One region of the Providencia sp. UF-183 genome, then DNA from elsewhere that is predicted to be linked to it. Evidence: predicted binding sites of a transcription regulator. Region 1 holds the regulator's gene; the other holds the start of a gene.
The links. The regulator sigma-54, encoded in region 1, starts transcription at its own class of promoters, with help from an activator protein. The targets are predictions, from matches to a motif close to GTTGGCACANNTTTCGCTNT.
Positions count from the first base shown of each region.

Region 2: glnA (glutamate--ammonia ligase) is a predicted target of sigma-54. The motif match lies at 4,175-4,194, and genes of this name have one in related genera.

Region 1 covers NZ_JBSICD010000016.1:60,162-67,711, reverse strand. Annotated here, with positions in the region: gene lptC (LPS export ABC transporter periplasmic protein LptC) at 1-37, shown strand, start outside; gene lptA (lipopolysaccharide ABC transporter substrate-binding protein LptA) at 21-584, shown strand; gene lptB (LPS export ABC transporter ATP-binding protein) at 590-1,315, shown strand; gene rpoN (RNA polymerase factor sigma-54) at 1,360-2,802, shown strand; gene hpf (ribosome hibernation promoting factor) at 2,825-3,112, shown strand; gene ptsN (PTS IIA-like nitrogen regulatory protein PtsN) at 3,207-3,674, shown strand; gene rapZ (RNase adapter RapZ) at 3,793-4,644, shown strand; gene npr (PTS phosphocarrier protein NPr) at 4,650-4,940, shown strand; gene rnk (nucleoside diphosphate kinase regulator) at 5,131-5,541, shown strand; gene AC4IFT_RS15080 (helix-turn-helix domain-containing protein) at 5,669-6,133, opposite strand; gene pmbA (metalloprotease PmbA) at 6,337-7,550, opposite strand, start outside.
Region 2 covers NZ_JBSICD010000017.1:19,212-26,761, reverse strand. Annotated here, with positions in the region: gene AC4IFT_RS15505 (helix-turn-helix transcriptional regulator) at 1-717, shown strand, start outside; gene typA (ribosome-dependent GTPase TypA) at 809-2,632, opposite strand; gene AC4IFT_RS15495 (PadR family transcriptional regulator) at 3,065-3,961, shown strand; gene glnA (glutamate--ammonia ligase) at 4,318-5,727, shown strand; gene glnL (nitrogen regulation protein NR(II)) at 5,883-6,932, shown strand; gene glnG (nitrogen regulation protein NR(I)) at 6,942-7,550, shown strand, end outside.

The DNA of each region.
Region 1 (7,550 bases):
ACAACCGGAAGAGCATCAAAATGAATCAAGTAACTAAGAAGCGTTTTATTCAAGGAGCGGTTGCCAGTGCAATTTTGGCTCTTAGCCTCCCAGCGATGGCATTAAAAAGTGACACCCAGCAGCCGATGACGATTAACTCGGTCAAACAATCTCTTGATTTAGAAAAGAACGTCACCACATTTACCGATGACGTTGTGATTAAACAAGGCTCTATTGATATTCGTGCTAACAAAGTGGTTGTAACACGTCCAAGCAGCGACTCGGATAAAATTGTGATCGAAGCTTTCGGTAATCCTGTGACGTTTTACCAGTTGCAAGATGACGGTAAGCCAATCAAAGGCCATGCAAACAAAGCGCGCTATGAAGTGGATAAACAGCTCGTCACTTTAACGGGCGGTGCGTATTTAGAGCAGCTAGACAGCAATATCAAAGGCGACAAAATCACCTATGTTGTACCAACACAGCAAATGGAAGCCTTTAGTGATAAAGGCAAGCGCGTGACTACCGTGATTTTGCCTGCGCAATTGCAAGAAAAAGGCCCAGCAGCAAACAATTCATCAGCAACTACGGGTAAGAGTAAATAATCGTTATGGCGACACTAACCGCAGAGAATCTGGCTAAATCCTATAAAAAACGCAAGGTTGTTGAAGATGTCAGCCTTGAAGTTAAATCAGGCGAAATTGTTGGCCTGTTAGGGCCAAATGGTGCCGGTAAAACCACCACCTTTTATATGGTTGTGGGTATTGTTCAGCGGGATGCGGGCAAAATTTTAATTGATGGTGAAGATATCAGCTTACTGCCACTGCATGAACGTGCACGTCGCGGTATTGGCTACCTACCTCAAGAAGCCTCTATTTTCCGTCGCCTTAGCGTTTATGATAACCTGATGGCGGTACTTGAAATCCGCGAAGATTTAACGTCTCAACAACGTAAAGAGCGTGCTGAAGAGTTAATGGAAGAGTTTAGCATCACACATCTTCGCGACAGCATGGGGCAATCCCTTTCAGGTGGTGAACGCCGCCGTGTTGAGATTGCTAGAGCGCTGGCCGCTAATCCAAAATTCATTTTATTAGATGAACCCTTTGCGGGGGTTGACCCAATCTCTGTCTTGGATATTAAAAAAATCATCCAGCATTTACGTGACTATGGCCTTGGCGTATTGATTACCGACCATAATGTTCGTGAGACGCTAGATGTGTGTGAAAGAGCCTATATTGTGAGCCAAGGCCACCTTATCGCCCATGGCACACCAACGATGATCTTGGAAAATGAACAAGTGAAACGTGTATACTTAGGTGAAGGTTTCCGGTTATAAACCGTGATATCGAGTTTCGTTGTTAGGGAGAAAAAAACACTTTCATGAAGCAAAGTTTGCAGCTCAGAGTCAGTCAACAACTTGCAATGACCCCTCAATTGCAGCAGGCAATCCGTCTGTTGCAACTTTCTACACTTGAGCTTCAACAAGAAATTCAACTTGCGTTGGAAACCAACCCGCTTCTTGAACAAGAAGAACTCGGTTCTGAAAGTGACTCAATTGATTCTCTCGATACCACTGACAGCAGCGAACTCGATACAAAAGATGCTTTAGAAAACAATGATATGCCTGAGGAACTTCCTCTTGATGCCGATTGGGATGAAATCTACACGGCAGGAACACCATCAGGCACCAGCAATGATTACAGCTTCGATGAGCTGCCTGTTTACCAAGGTGAAACCACACAAACGCTGCAAGATTATCTAACGTGGCAATCCGATCTCACCCCGTTTACAGATACAGACCGTGCGATTGCCACCGCAATTATTGATTCTATAGATGATTCCGGCTATCTCACTACATCAATCTCTGATATACATGAAGGGATTGATAACCCTGAAATTACCCTAGAAGAAGTCATTGCAGTGCTAAAGCGTATTCAGCACTTTGACCCGCTTGGTGTTGCTGCACAAGATTTAAAAGAATGTTTATTGATTCAGCTTTCGCTCTACCCAAAAGAAACGGGTGGGTTACAAGAAGCTAAGATAATCATCAGCAACCACATTGATTTGCTTGCTAATCGTGATTTTAGGCAGCTCGGCAAATTAACGCGCTTAAAGGAAGATGCACTGAAAACGGCTATCGATTTGATTTTAACCTTAAATCCAAAGCCAGGGCAGTCTATCAATACAGGCGAATCGGAATATGTTATTCCAGATGTTTTAGTGAAAAAGATAGCTGGGCACTGGCAAGTTGAGCTAAATACAGATAGCATTCCTAAACTAAGTATTAACAATCATTATGCTTCGATGGCAAATAGTTCAGCTAGCGATGATGATACACAATACATTCGTAGCCACCTGCAAGATGCAAAATGGTTGATTAAAAGCTTAGAAAGCCGCCATGAAACGCTGTTAAAAGTGGCAACCTGTATCGTTGAACAGCAACAAGAATTCTTTGAGTTAGGTGAGGAGTACATGAAACCGATGATATTGGCAGATATTGCCTATCAAGTGGACATGCATGAATCCACCATCTCTCGAGTGACAACTCAAAAGTTTCTCCACAGCCCACGAGGCATTTTTGAGTTGAAGTATTTTTTCTCAAGCCATGTAAGCACGGACACAGGCGGCGAAGCCTCATCCACTGCAATTCGGGCCTTGGTGAAAAAACTGGTTGCTGCTGAAAACCCAGCAAAACCATTGAGTGACAGTAAATTGACGAGTATGCTGGAAGAACAAGGTATTCAAGTGGCTCGTCGTACTGTTGCTAAGTATCGTGAATCGTTATCTATTCCGCCCTCAAACCAGCGTAAACAACTGGTTTAATTGATAAAATAAGGAAGGTTGTATGGAATTTCAGATTACTGGACACAATATTGAAGTTACTCCAGCACTGCGTGAAACTGTTGAGAAAAAGCTCAGTAAATTAGGGCAATTGTTCGACCGTATTAACAGTATCCAAGTCGTCCTGAAAGTTGAAAAAGTTCAGCAAATTGCTGAAGCAACCGTGCAAGTTAATGGAGCGGAGCTCCATGCATCAGCGGAAGAAAATGACATGTATGCCGCTATCGATTTACTGGTAGACAAACTGTCACGCCAATTAACCAAACATAAAGAAAAACTGAGACAACATTAATACATTGATGCGGCTTACTCGTTAAGCCAATGAATGTTTCAAACCAGATGGTGGCATACACCATCTGGTTTTGTAGTCCTAAGTGAACAATAAAATGAATAGTGATATAGAAATCCAGTTAAACGACGTTTTATCATCAGCCTGTACACGTAATAATATTGTGTGCACCAGTAAAAAAAGAGCCCTAGAAATTATTAGTGAGCTGGCTGCCGTTGAATTGGAATTACCTGAAAATACGGTATTTGAAGCGTTATTAACCAGAGAAAAAGTCGGTACTACAGGCATTGGCGGTGGAATTGCAATTCCTCATGGCAAGCTCGATGAAAGCGAAAGTTCTCGCGCAGTCGGCGTGTTTTTGCATTTAGAAGAACCTATTGCCTTTGATGCGATTGATAATCAGCCTGTTGACCTGCTTTTTGCCTTACTCGTGCCATCAGACCAATGTAAAACGCACTTACACACGTTGTCGCTTATCGCCAAAAAACTGGCTGATAAAACATTCTGTAAGCGTCTACGCTGCGCGCAAAGCGATGATGAGCTTTATCGTATTATTACAGAGTAAGTGATAATTTATGTGTCTTGCTATAGCCTAATGATATTGTTATGGTTTCTATCGTTAGAAATAACAAAACACAGTTTATTAAGACATACATCATTAGGAAACGAAAGGGAGTAAGCTCATGGTGCTGATGATTGTCAGCGGCCGTTCCGGTTCGGGGAAATCCGTTGCCTTACGTGCGCTGGAAGATATGGGTTTCTATTGCGTGGATAACCTACCGGTTGTGTTATTACCGGAGTTAGCAAATTCACTCGCTGATCGTAATATCTCAGCAGCGGTGAGCATTGACGTGCGTAATATGCCCGACAATCCAGAAGTGTTTGAAGAAGCAATTGATAAACTACCTGCAAGCTTCTCTCCACAACTTTTATTTCTGGATGCTGATCGCAACACTCTGATCCGCCGTTACAGTGATACTCGTAGGTTACACCCACTTTCAAGTAAGAACCTTTCTCTTGAAAGTGCCATTGATGAAGAAAATGAGCTTCTTGAGCCACTACGCTCACGGGCAGACTTAGTCATCGATACCTCTGAAATGTCTGTTCATGAGCTAGCAGAAATGCTCAGAACCCGTTTAATGGGTAAACGCGAACGTGAACTGACTATGGTGTTTGAGTCCTTCGGCTTCAAACACGGTATTCCTATTGATGCAGACTATGTTTTTGATGTGCGCTTTTTACCCAATCCACACTGGGACCCAAAACTGCGCCCAATGACAGGCCTTGATCGCCCTGTCGCTGCATTCTTGGATAGGCATACTGAAGTTCATAACTTTATCTACCAAACCCGTAGCTATTTAGAGTTATGGCTGCCGATGTTAGAAACCAACAACCGTAGCTACTTAACTGTCGCAATTGGCTGTACTGGGGGTAAACACCGTTCTGTCTATGTTGCCGAACAACTTGCTGACTATTTCCGTTCCCGTGGCAAAAACGTGCAATCGCGCCACCGGACGCTCGAAAAACGCAAGTAGCTGAAATGACGGTAAAAGCCACAATAACACTGAAAAATCGCCTTGGTATGCATGCCAGACCGGCCATGTTACTTTATGATTTAGTTCAACAATTTAACTCTAAGGTTATTTTGCGCAATAATAGCCAAATTGAGGCTGAGGCTGATAGCGTTATTGCAATGTTGATGTTAGACTCGGAACAAGGCAGTAAAATTGATATTGAGGTTAGTGGCACAGATGAAAATCAGGCATTAGCCGCCATTGTTAACCTGTTCGAGAGTGGGTTTGATGAGCTTGATGAGCTCAAAAAAGAATAACCTACTTCAGCCTAACAATAAAAATATCAATATGCGTATTTTTACAAAGGCAGGCTTGGAGATCGTGATCCTGATCTCTTCCCTTTAAAGCGCATAGCGCCTAATATTTTAATCAAATTTTATTTATAGCGACACCCCCTACCTTCTGGGTGGGGGGTGTTTGCTTTGTACGTCTCTATTGGAGTGTGGTATGACAAAGCCAACAATTATTATCAATGATTTAGATGCTGAACGCTTAGATGCACTGATGGAACAGCCGGCTTACGCAGGTACCCCTGTTGCCGAAGCGCTCAATGATGAACTTGACCGTGCAGACATTCTTAGCCCACAAGAAATCCCTGCTGATGTGGTCACAATGAACAGTACCGTCCGCTTTTTAGACCTCATTAGCAACGAAGAGCGCACGCGTACACTCGTTTACCCTGCTTCGCTAAAAGATAGCGCAGAACAGTTATCTGTTATGGCGCCTATCGGTGCAGCGCTATTAGGCATGCACACGGGTGACGAAATTAGTTGGGAACTGCCAAACGGTGTGCAAACACGTGTTCGTGTTCTTGAAATCGTCTATCAGCCTGAAGCGGCTGGCGAATTTCACCGTTAATTTCGACTTGCTGAATTAAGGATGGCTTAGCGAAAAAAGTTTTATTGAGAAACTCAGGCAAGTCTTCTGGCATATTCAGGCACTCATTGAGTGCCTTTTTTGTACCTAGTTATCTTGATAGATGAAGCTACGGTTTTTTCGTTATACGCAATAGCCTTTTGTGTTGCCACTGACGAAAAAATTTATCCAATAAAAAGAGCCTAATCGCCTTTATCGCTAATAACCCACCCCAAATAGACATCACCCAAATTGGCCAATGACGTTCTGGGGTATAAACAAAGTTAACGATATACAATACAGAGCACACCGCAATCGCAATGATGATGTTTTTGAGTAGCTTAGCCTCATCATTAACCCGCTTTTTCGCCTCTTCTATGCGGCTATCCAGCTCACTACTTTCGAGTAAAGGCTCAGAAGTTAGCTCTGATGCACTCACATTAAAAACGGATGCGAGCGCACTCAGTGTTTCTAAACTTGGCACTTCATTATTTTCAATGCGTTGAATCGTTCTTGTACTTAGCGATGACAATTGAGCAAGTTGCTCTTGCGACCAAGCTCTTGCCAATCTGAGCTGTTTGACTTTGTTTTCCATAATAACCTACCTTAGACCTCGCAATCTTCGTGTATGGCTATACTGTCAACTCAATAGAGTTTTGACCACGACGCCTTAGCGACAGAGAAACGACAATAACATGACAGTTTATAAATCAATAAATTAGATAATATTATCATCAAGTAAAAACGCCTAATAAAATATATTAGGCGCTTAAAGTTGTTCGTTTGACAGGGAAAGCGTTACTCCCCCGCAATACTCATTTCAGGGATCAACACAGACCCACACTGAATATTACTACGAGTTTCAATATCATCAGCAATAGTGACCATATTGGCCCACATATCTTTTAGATTGCCTGCGATAGTAATTTCGCTAACAGGGTATTGGATTTCGCCATTTTCAACCCAAAAGCCTGATGCACCACGAGAGTAATCCCCCGTAATACCGCTTACACCTTGGCCCATTAACTCAGTAACAACTAAACCAGTTCCCATTTGTTTGAGCAATGCATCAAAAGAAAGCCCTTGCCCAGCGATACGCCAGTTATGAATTCCCCCCGCGTGGCCTGTGCTCTGTAAGCCCAGTTTGCGAGCAGAATAGCTGGTCATTAGCCACGTTTGCAGAACGCCATCTTCTACGATATTACGCTCAGTTGTGCGTACACCTTCGCTATCGAAAGGAGAAGAGGCTAAACCGCCGATTAAATGCGGCTGCTCATTAATGGTTAACCAGCTTGGTAAAATTTGTTTGCCGAGGCTGTCTAATAAAAATGACGATTTACGGTAAATGCTGCTGCCGCTGATCGCCCCAACAAGGTGACCAAACAGCCCTGTCGCGACTTCTGAGGCAAAAATCACGGGAGCTTTCATGGTTGGCAGTTTTCTTGGGGATAAACGCGCTAGCGTACGGCGTGCACATTCTTGACCAACCCACTCAGGGGATTTCAATGCATCCACACTGCGACCAATGGTGTAAGCGTAGTCACGTTCCATATCGCCATTGTGTTCTGCAATCACACAGCTCGACATAGAATAGCGGCTTGAGCAATAGCTTTGCAGCATGCCATGGGAGTTACCAAACACACGCACGCCGTAGTGGCCATTAAAGCTACCGCCTTCGGTGTTTACAATACGCGAGTCCGCATTTAACGCTGACATTTCTGCAATAGACGCTAAGCGAATGGCTTCTTCAGGGGACAGCGCTGTCGCTTGGAATAATTTAAGATCAGGCGCTTCAAACGCCAGTAATGATTTTTCCGCAGGGCCCGCACACGGGTCTTCAGAGGTATAATTCGCAATATCGATAGCAGCTTGAACAGTGCGCTCAATGGCTTCTGGGCTTAAATCTGTTGAAGATGCGCTACCTTTACGCTGTTGGTGGTAAACAGTGATACCTAACGCGCCATCACTGTTAAATTCCACATTTTCAACTTCACCTTGACGGGTGCTGACGC
Region 2 (7,550 bases), on a different contig from region 1:
ATAAGAGAAATACTAAGAGAATTACAGAAAATAATGCATGAAAAATCTATTACTCACAGTAAAATAGAAAAAATCACACAGGCCATCAATGAGAGCTCTACCCATAACTCTCAATCTGCAATCTCCATTGAACAAGAAAAATCTTTACATAGCGAAAGGTTAGCTTTATTTCATAGTTTAAATGAATTTCGATTAATAGAATCAAACTTAGAAAGCAGACTGACTCATGAACAAAATCATAGCTTTGATTTAGAGAATAAATTAAAAGAATCAACGTCAAAATACGATGAGCTTAATCACCATTCTAACCGATTAGAACTGGAAATCGCTCAGTTAAATCAAGAAAAAAATTCTATTTATACGCAGCGGTTTTCACATAAAAATACTGACGGAATGACTGTTTCTCAGCAGAATACAATTAGGTTAGATGAAAATGAAAGCCAAATGCTTGATATTTTAACGGCGCTTTTTCTAAACAAAATTTCTATCGGTAATACAATAAAAAAACTCAGAGTTAATATATTAAAAATTAATCAAGAACAGTTTGGTAAACTTGTTGGTATTTCACGAAAAACTATTTCTGAGATAGAAAATGACCGAGGTAATTTATCTGCGGACTCACTCAGTGCCATAATGAAACCGTTCAACCTCAGATTAACACTATTACCAACGTCAAATGATCTTCTCGAACAGTTTAAAAATAGAATAAACCAATAAAAAAGCCAACCTAGATAGGTTCTAGATTAGCTTTTATTGCGAATAATTTTTATCTTGAGGCACCACTAATCGGTGCCTCATTATTTAAAAATTAGTCATCTTTAGAACGGCTTGCACGACGGCGATCGTTCTCAGTCAGGTGACGTTTACGCAGACGGATAGACTGCGGAGTCACTTCAACTAATTCGTCATCATCAATAAACTCAAGCGCTTGTTCCAGAGTCATTTTAATTGGTGGTGACAGTGTTGTTGCTTCATCGGTACCTGACGCACGCATGTTAGTCAGTTTTTTACCGGTTAAGCAGTTAACGGTTAAGTCGTTAGAACGTGAGTGAATACCGATGATTTGGCCTTCATACACTTCAGCACCGTGACCTAAGAACAGTTTACCGCGATCTTGCAGGCTGTACAGTGCGTAAGCAACTGCTTTACCTTGACCGTTAGAGATCAGAACACCGTTTTGACGACCACCGATTTCGCCTGGGCGAACATCGTCGTAATGGCTGAATGTTGAGTACAGTAAGCCAGTACCTGAAGTCATTGTCATGAACTCAGTACGGAAGCCAATCAGACCACGGCTTGGGATGATGTAGTCAAGACGCACACGGCCTTTACCGTCTGGCATCATGTCACGCAGGTCGCCTTTACGCTCACCTAACGCTTTCATCACATCACCTTGGTTTTGTTCTTCAACGTCTAAAGTCACTTGTTCGAACGGCTCTTGTTTACGACCATCGATTTCACGAATGATAACTTTTGGACGAGATACAGCCAGCTCGAAGCCTTCACGACGCATGTTTTCGATCAGAACAGATAAGTGCAGCTCACCACGACCTGATACACGGAATGCGTCTGGGTCTTGAGTTTCTTCAACACGCAATGCAACGTTGTGAACCAGTTCTTTATTCAGGCGGTCAAGGATTTGACGTGAAGTCACGAATTTACCTTCTTTACCGCAGAATGGTGAGGTGTTAACACAATAGAACATGCTAACTGTTGGCTCATCAACTGCTAACGCAGGCAATGCTTCAACGCTACCCACTTGGCAGATAGTGTCAGAAATGTTCAGTTCACCCAAACCTGTCAGTGCAACGATATCGCCCGCTTCAGCTTGTTGTGAATCGATACGCTCTAAACCTAAGTGCGTTAATACTTTACCGATTTTACCGTTGCGAGTTTTACCTTCGCTATCGATAACAGTCACTTGTTGGTTAGGTTTAACTACACCGCGTTTAATACGGCCGATACCGATAACGCCTAAGTAGCTGTTGTAATCCAACTGCGAAACTTGCATTTGGAAAGGACCATCGACATCAACGGCTGGTGGCGCGACGTGCTCTACGATAGCTTCGTACAGCGGAGTCATATCTTCAGCCATTTCAGTGTGGTCAAGACCTGCGATACCGTTTAATGCAGATGCGTAAACGATAGGGAAATCGAGTTGCTCATCCGTTGCACCTAAGTTCACGAATAAGTCGAATACTTGGTCAACAACCCAATCAGGACGTGCGCCTGGGCGGTCAACTTTATTAATAACAACAATTGGACGTAAACCGTGGTCGAACGCTTTTTGCGTTACGAAACGTGTTTGTGGCATTGGGCCATCCATCGCATCAACAACCAGCAGAACGCAGTCAACCATAGACATTACGCGCTCAACCTCACCACCGAAATCGGCGTGGCCTGGGGTGTCTACGATATTGATGTGATAACCATTCCATTGGATTGCCGTATTTTTAGCAAGAATGGTAATACCGCGCTCTTTCTCCAAGTCGTTGGAGTCCATAACACGCTCATCGACAGTTTCACGTTCGCCGAACGTACCTGACTGTTGCAATAATTTACCAACCAGTGTTGTCTTGCCATGGTCAACGTGAGCGATGATGGCGATGTTTCTTAAGTTTTGAATTGACAAGGATTTTTACCGTTTAATTGACAGGAAAGGAATATGTTTTTTGCGGTATTCTAATTACCCAAACATACTTTCTACGTTAATTTGCTGTTATTTTACACGTTTTTCCGCACAAGTGGAATAAATGTGAAACCCATCACTGTATAAAAAGTTTTTAACGAAAAAACATTCAGTTGCGTAACAGTGCCAGATTCCCTCATAAAATAATGAGCATCATCTCTGCGAAACCACGAAGTGACAGAATAATACGCTAAAAACTTAATATTAGCAGCCCAAAAAAAGAACAAAAAATAGACTTTCTTTCTTAACCGCCATTTTTAATGTCTTTTTATGTTATTTAGATATATCTAAATTGACTGATTAGATATATCTAAATATAGTAGAGCCATAAAATAAATTCGATATATCTAAAGTTACAAACTAAGGAGTAACTATATGCTAATTAAATCTTGTCGTCATGTATATTATGCGCGCCATGACGAAAATCAGCGCGGTCACCACGATGGCTGTTGCCATGGCGAAAGTCGTCACGGTCACAATGAACGTCGTCATGGCCATGATGAATGTTGCCACGGAGGCGAACGCCGCAGCCACGATGACCATTATTACGGTGATGACCGTCATGGGCATGGGCACGGCGAACGTTGCCATGGCAAAGGCCGTCATGGGCACGGGCACAGCGAGTGTTGCCACGGCGAAGGCCGTCATGGGCACGGGCACGGCGAACGCTGCCACGGTGAAGGCCGTCATGGACACGGGCACGGCGAACGCTGCCACGGTGAAGGCCGTCATGGACACGGCAATGAACGCCAAAAAGGTCGTGGTAGAGGCAAAGGCCTGCGTCGTTTATTCGACCATGGCGATCTTCACATTATGGTGCTTTCATTAGTTGCGAAAAAACCGAGCTATGGCTATGAAATTATTAAAGACATTCAAGAAGCCTCAAACGGCCTCTATGTCCCAAGCCCGGGTGTTATTTATCCAACACTAACACTGTTGGAAGAACAAGGCTTTTTAGAGTCTCAAATTGTTGAGCGCAATCGCAAAAGTTTTACGATTACGCCGGAAGGCGCTACGCACTTAGCGCAGAATAAAGAAACGGAAGCGGTAATTGCTCGTAAGCTGGCAAAAGCACGTGATATGCAGCAAGGTAGCAATTTAGCAGAAGACATCGAAATGGCAGTCAGCCGTTTTAAAGCCCTGCTGCGCCACAAAATGGTTCTAAAGCAACTGAATGAAGAACAAACGCGCCAAATTGCTTCCATCATTAATGATGCAGTGAAACAAATTGAAGAAGTGAATACATTATTAACCAACAGTGATGATGAATAACATCTCCTCGCGCGTTAAATAATGTCTGCCAATTCAGCTTTGGGCTTATTATTAAGCACAAAGCTGGCCTTTTTTCTCTATCCCCTGGCTTAGATGCACCAAAATAATGCAGACCATTACAATATTGCACCATAAAAGTGCAAATTACACCTGTTTTTAACTCAATCGATTGACATTCCTTCGTAACAATCAGTATTTACTCTTCTTTTAAAAGTTGGCACGCTTTTCGCTTATAGTATTCATAGTGAGCGAGCAACGTGTATTAATGTGATTCATCACCGCCGCCACGCCAGACAAACCAACAAACGCAAAATATGATGCAATTTGTTGATTAGACCCGACCAGGAGAGCCGAGAATGTCCGCTGAACATGTTTTATCGTTAATTAAAGAGCACAATGTAAGATTTATTGATCTGCGTTTTACCGACACTAAAGGTAAAGAGCAACATATCACTATCCCTGCTCACCAAGTTGACGAAGACTTCTTTGAAGAAGGCCAGATGTTCGACGGTTCATCAATTGGTGGCTGGAAAGGCATCAACGAATCTGACATGGTACTGATGCCTGATGCATCTACCGCAATGTTAGACCCATTCTTTGCTGATGTGACCTTAATTATCCGTTGCGATATTTTAGAGCCGGGTACCATGCAAGGTTACGACAGAGACCCTCGTTCCATTTCCAAACGTGCGGAAGATTTCCTGCGTTCAAGTGGTATCGCTGACATCGTGTTATTTGGCCCAGAACCTGAATTCTTCGTTTTTGACGATATTCGTTTTGGTAACAACATGCACGGCAGCTACTACCATATCGATGATATCGAAGCAGCATGGAACACAGGCACAAAATACGAAGGCGGCAACAAAGGCCACCGTCCAGCAGTTAAAGGCGGTTACTTCCCAGTGCCACCGGTTGACTCATCACAAGACCTGCGCTCTGCAATGTGTACCACAATGGAAGAGATGGGCTTAGTTGTTGAAGCTCACCACCATGAAGTGGCAACTGCAGGCCAAAACGAAGTCGCTACCCGCTTTAATACCATGACCAAAAAAGCGGATGAAACTCAGATTTATAAATATGTCGTTCACAACGTTGCACATGCCTACGGCAAAACAGCGACCTTTATGCCGAAACCATTAGTAGGTGATAACGGTTCAGGTATGCACTGCCACATGTCTTTATCAAAAGATGGCGTGAACCTGTTTGCGGGTGACAAATACGGCGGTTTATCTGAAATGGCGCTGTACTACATCGGCGGTATCATTAAACACGCACGTGCACTGAACGCATTTACTAACCCAACAACTAACTCATACAAACGTTTAGTTCCGGGCTTTGAAGCACCCGTTATGCTGGCTTACTCAGCGCGTAACCGCTCTGCATCTATCCGTATCCCTGTGGTTGCAAGCACCAAAGCACGTCGTATTGAAGTGCGCTTCCCAGACCCAGCGGCTAACCCATACTTGGCGTTTGCTGCGCAGTTAATGGCGGGTCTTGATGGCATCATCAATAAGATTCACCCAGGTGATGCAATGGACAAAAACCTGTATGACTTACCACCAGAAGAAGCGAAAGAAATCCCGACTGTAGCAGGTTCTTTAGACGAAGCGCTGGCTGAGCTGGATAAAAATCGCGAGTTCTTAACCCGTGGTGGTGTGTTTACGAATGACGCTATCGATGCATACATTGAATTAACTCGTGCCGACATCCAACGTGTTCGTATGGCACCGCACCCTCTCGAATTTGAAATGTACTACAGTGTGTAACACGCCGTTCCACTGATAGTCTTTGTTGCCGTGAAGCACTTGCCCCATCTTTTGATGGGGCCTTTTCTCTCTACTGCACCAAAGAGGCAAAATCAAATATCGGTTGTTTGGTCTATCAGGTATAATGCACCAAAATAGTGCAGGAGCAACATTACATGAAAACCGAACATTTGCCAGCACCCGAACAAATTCTCGACTCCCTCATTAATAGCGTGCTTATTTTGGATTACGATTTGGTTATCCATTACGCCAATCATGCTGCATTGCAAATCCTAACCCAAAGCCAGCGCAAACTATACGGAACCCCTCTTCCACTGTTATTTAGCTATTGCTCGCTCAATGATGAATTGATGCTCAGTAGCTTAAAAGAAGGCCACAGTTTTACGGAAAACGAAGTCACGTTAGTGTTTAATAACCATTCCCATGTGATGTCCTTCAGCGCACAGCCATTTTCAGAACAATTTATTTTAGTCGAGTTATCACAACTCGATAGCCAGCGGCGCCTTAGCCAAGAGTTGGTGCAAAATGCACAACAGCTTGCTGCACGTGAACTTATTCGTGGACTCGCCCATGAAATCAAAAACCCATTAGGCGGTTTACGAGGCGCTGCGCAATTGTTGTCTAAGGCACTACCTGACCCGCAACTAAATGAATATACTCAAGTTATAATCGAACAAGCTGACCGTTTAAGGGCTTTAGTCGATAGATTACTGGGACCGCAATATCCGGGGCCCAAAACCCAGCAAAGCATCCACCATATAATGGAAAATGTCACTCGCTTGGTTTCCCTCGAAAAACCCGATAACGTCACATTGACTCGTGACTATGACCCGAGTTTGCCCGATTTAGAATATTACCCCGACCAAATTGAGCAAGTATTGTTGAACGTCACCCGTAACGCGCTGCAAGCCCTCGCCGATACGGGTGGTCATATCACGCTACGCACACGTACCGCATTTCAAGTCATGTTACAAGGAGAGCGTTATCGGTTAGCTGCGCGTATTGATATCGAAGATAACGGCCCAGGTATTCCATTGGCTATTCAAGATACGCTTTTCTACCCAATGGTAAGTGGACGACCTGATGGGACAGGACTTGGCCTGTCAATTGCGCGAAGTTTAGTGGATCAACACGCAGGGAAAATCGAGTTTACCAGTTGGCCGGGGCACACTGAGTTTTCTATTTATCTACCCATCAAAAAATAGGGGATAACCATGTCACAGGGAAAAATTTGGGTCGTAGATGACGACAGTTCCATTCGCTGGGTTCTAGAGCGGGCACTCAACAATGCAGAATTTGTCTGCACCTGTTTTGACAGTGCTGATGCGGTACTTGCTGCATTGGAAAACGCCCTCCCTGATGTTTTGTTATCCGATATTCGCATGCCCGGAACCAATGGTATTGAGCTACTCAATACCATTAAGCAATCACACCCCCTTTTACCGATCATCATTATGACGGCTCACTCAGACCTCGATGCTGCCGTAAATGCCTATCAGTCAGGTGCCTTTGATTACTTACCTAAACCGTTTGATATCGATGAAACCGTGGCATTGGTTGAACGAGCGTTAAATCATAGCCGTGAACAGAACCATACGGGACGCGAAACAAAGCAAAAAGCGCCGATTGTTTCATCCACCATGATTGGTGAAGCACCTGCAATGCAGGAGGTATACCGCATTATCGGCCGTTTATCTCGCTCATCAATTAGCGTACTGATTAACGGTGAATCAGGCACAGGGAAAGAGCTCGTTGCTCACGCTTTGCACCAACATAGCCCACGAGTTAACGAGCCCTTTATTGCCTTGAACATGGCGGCTATT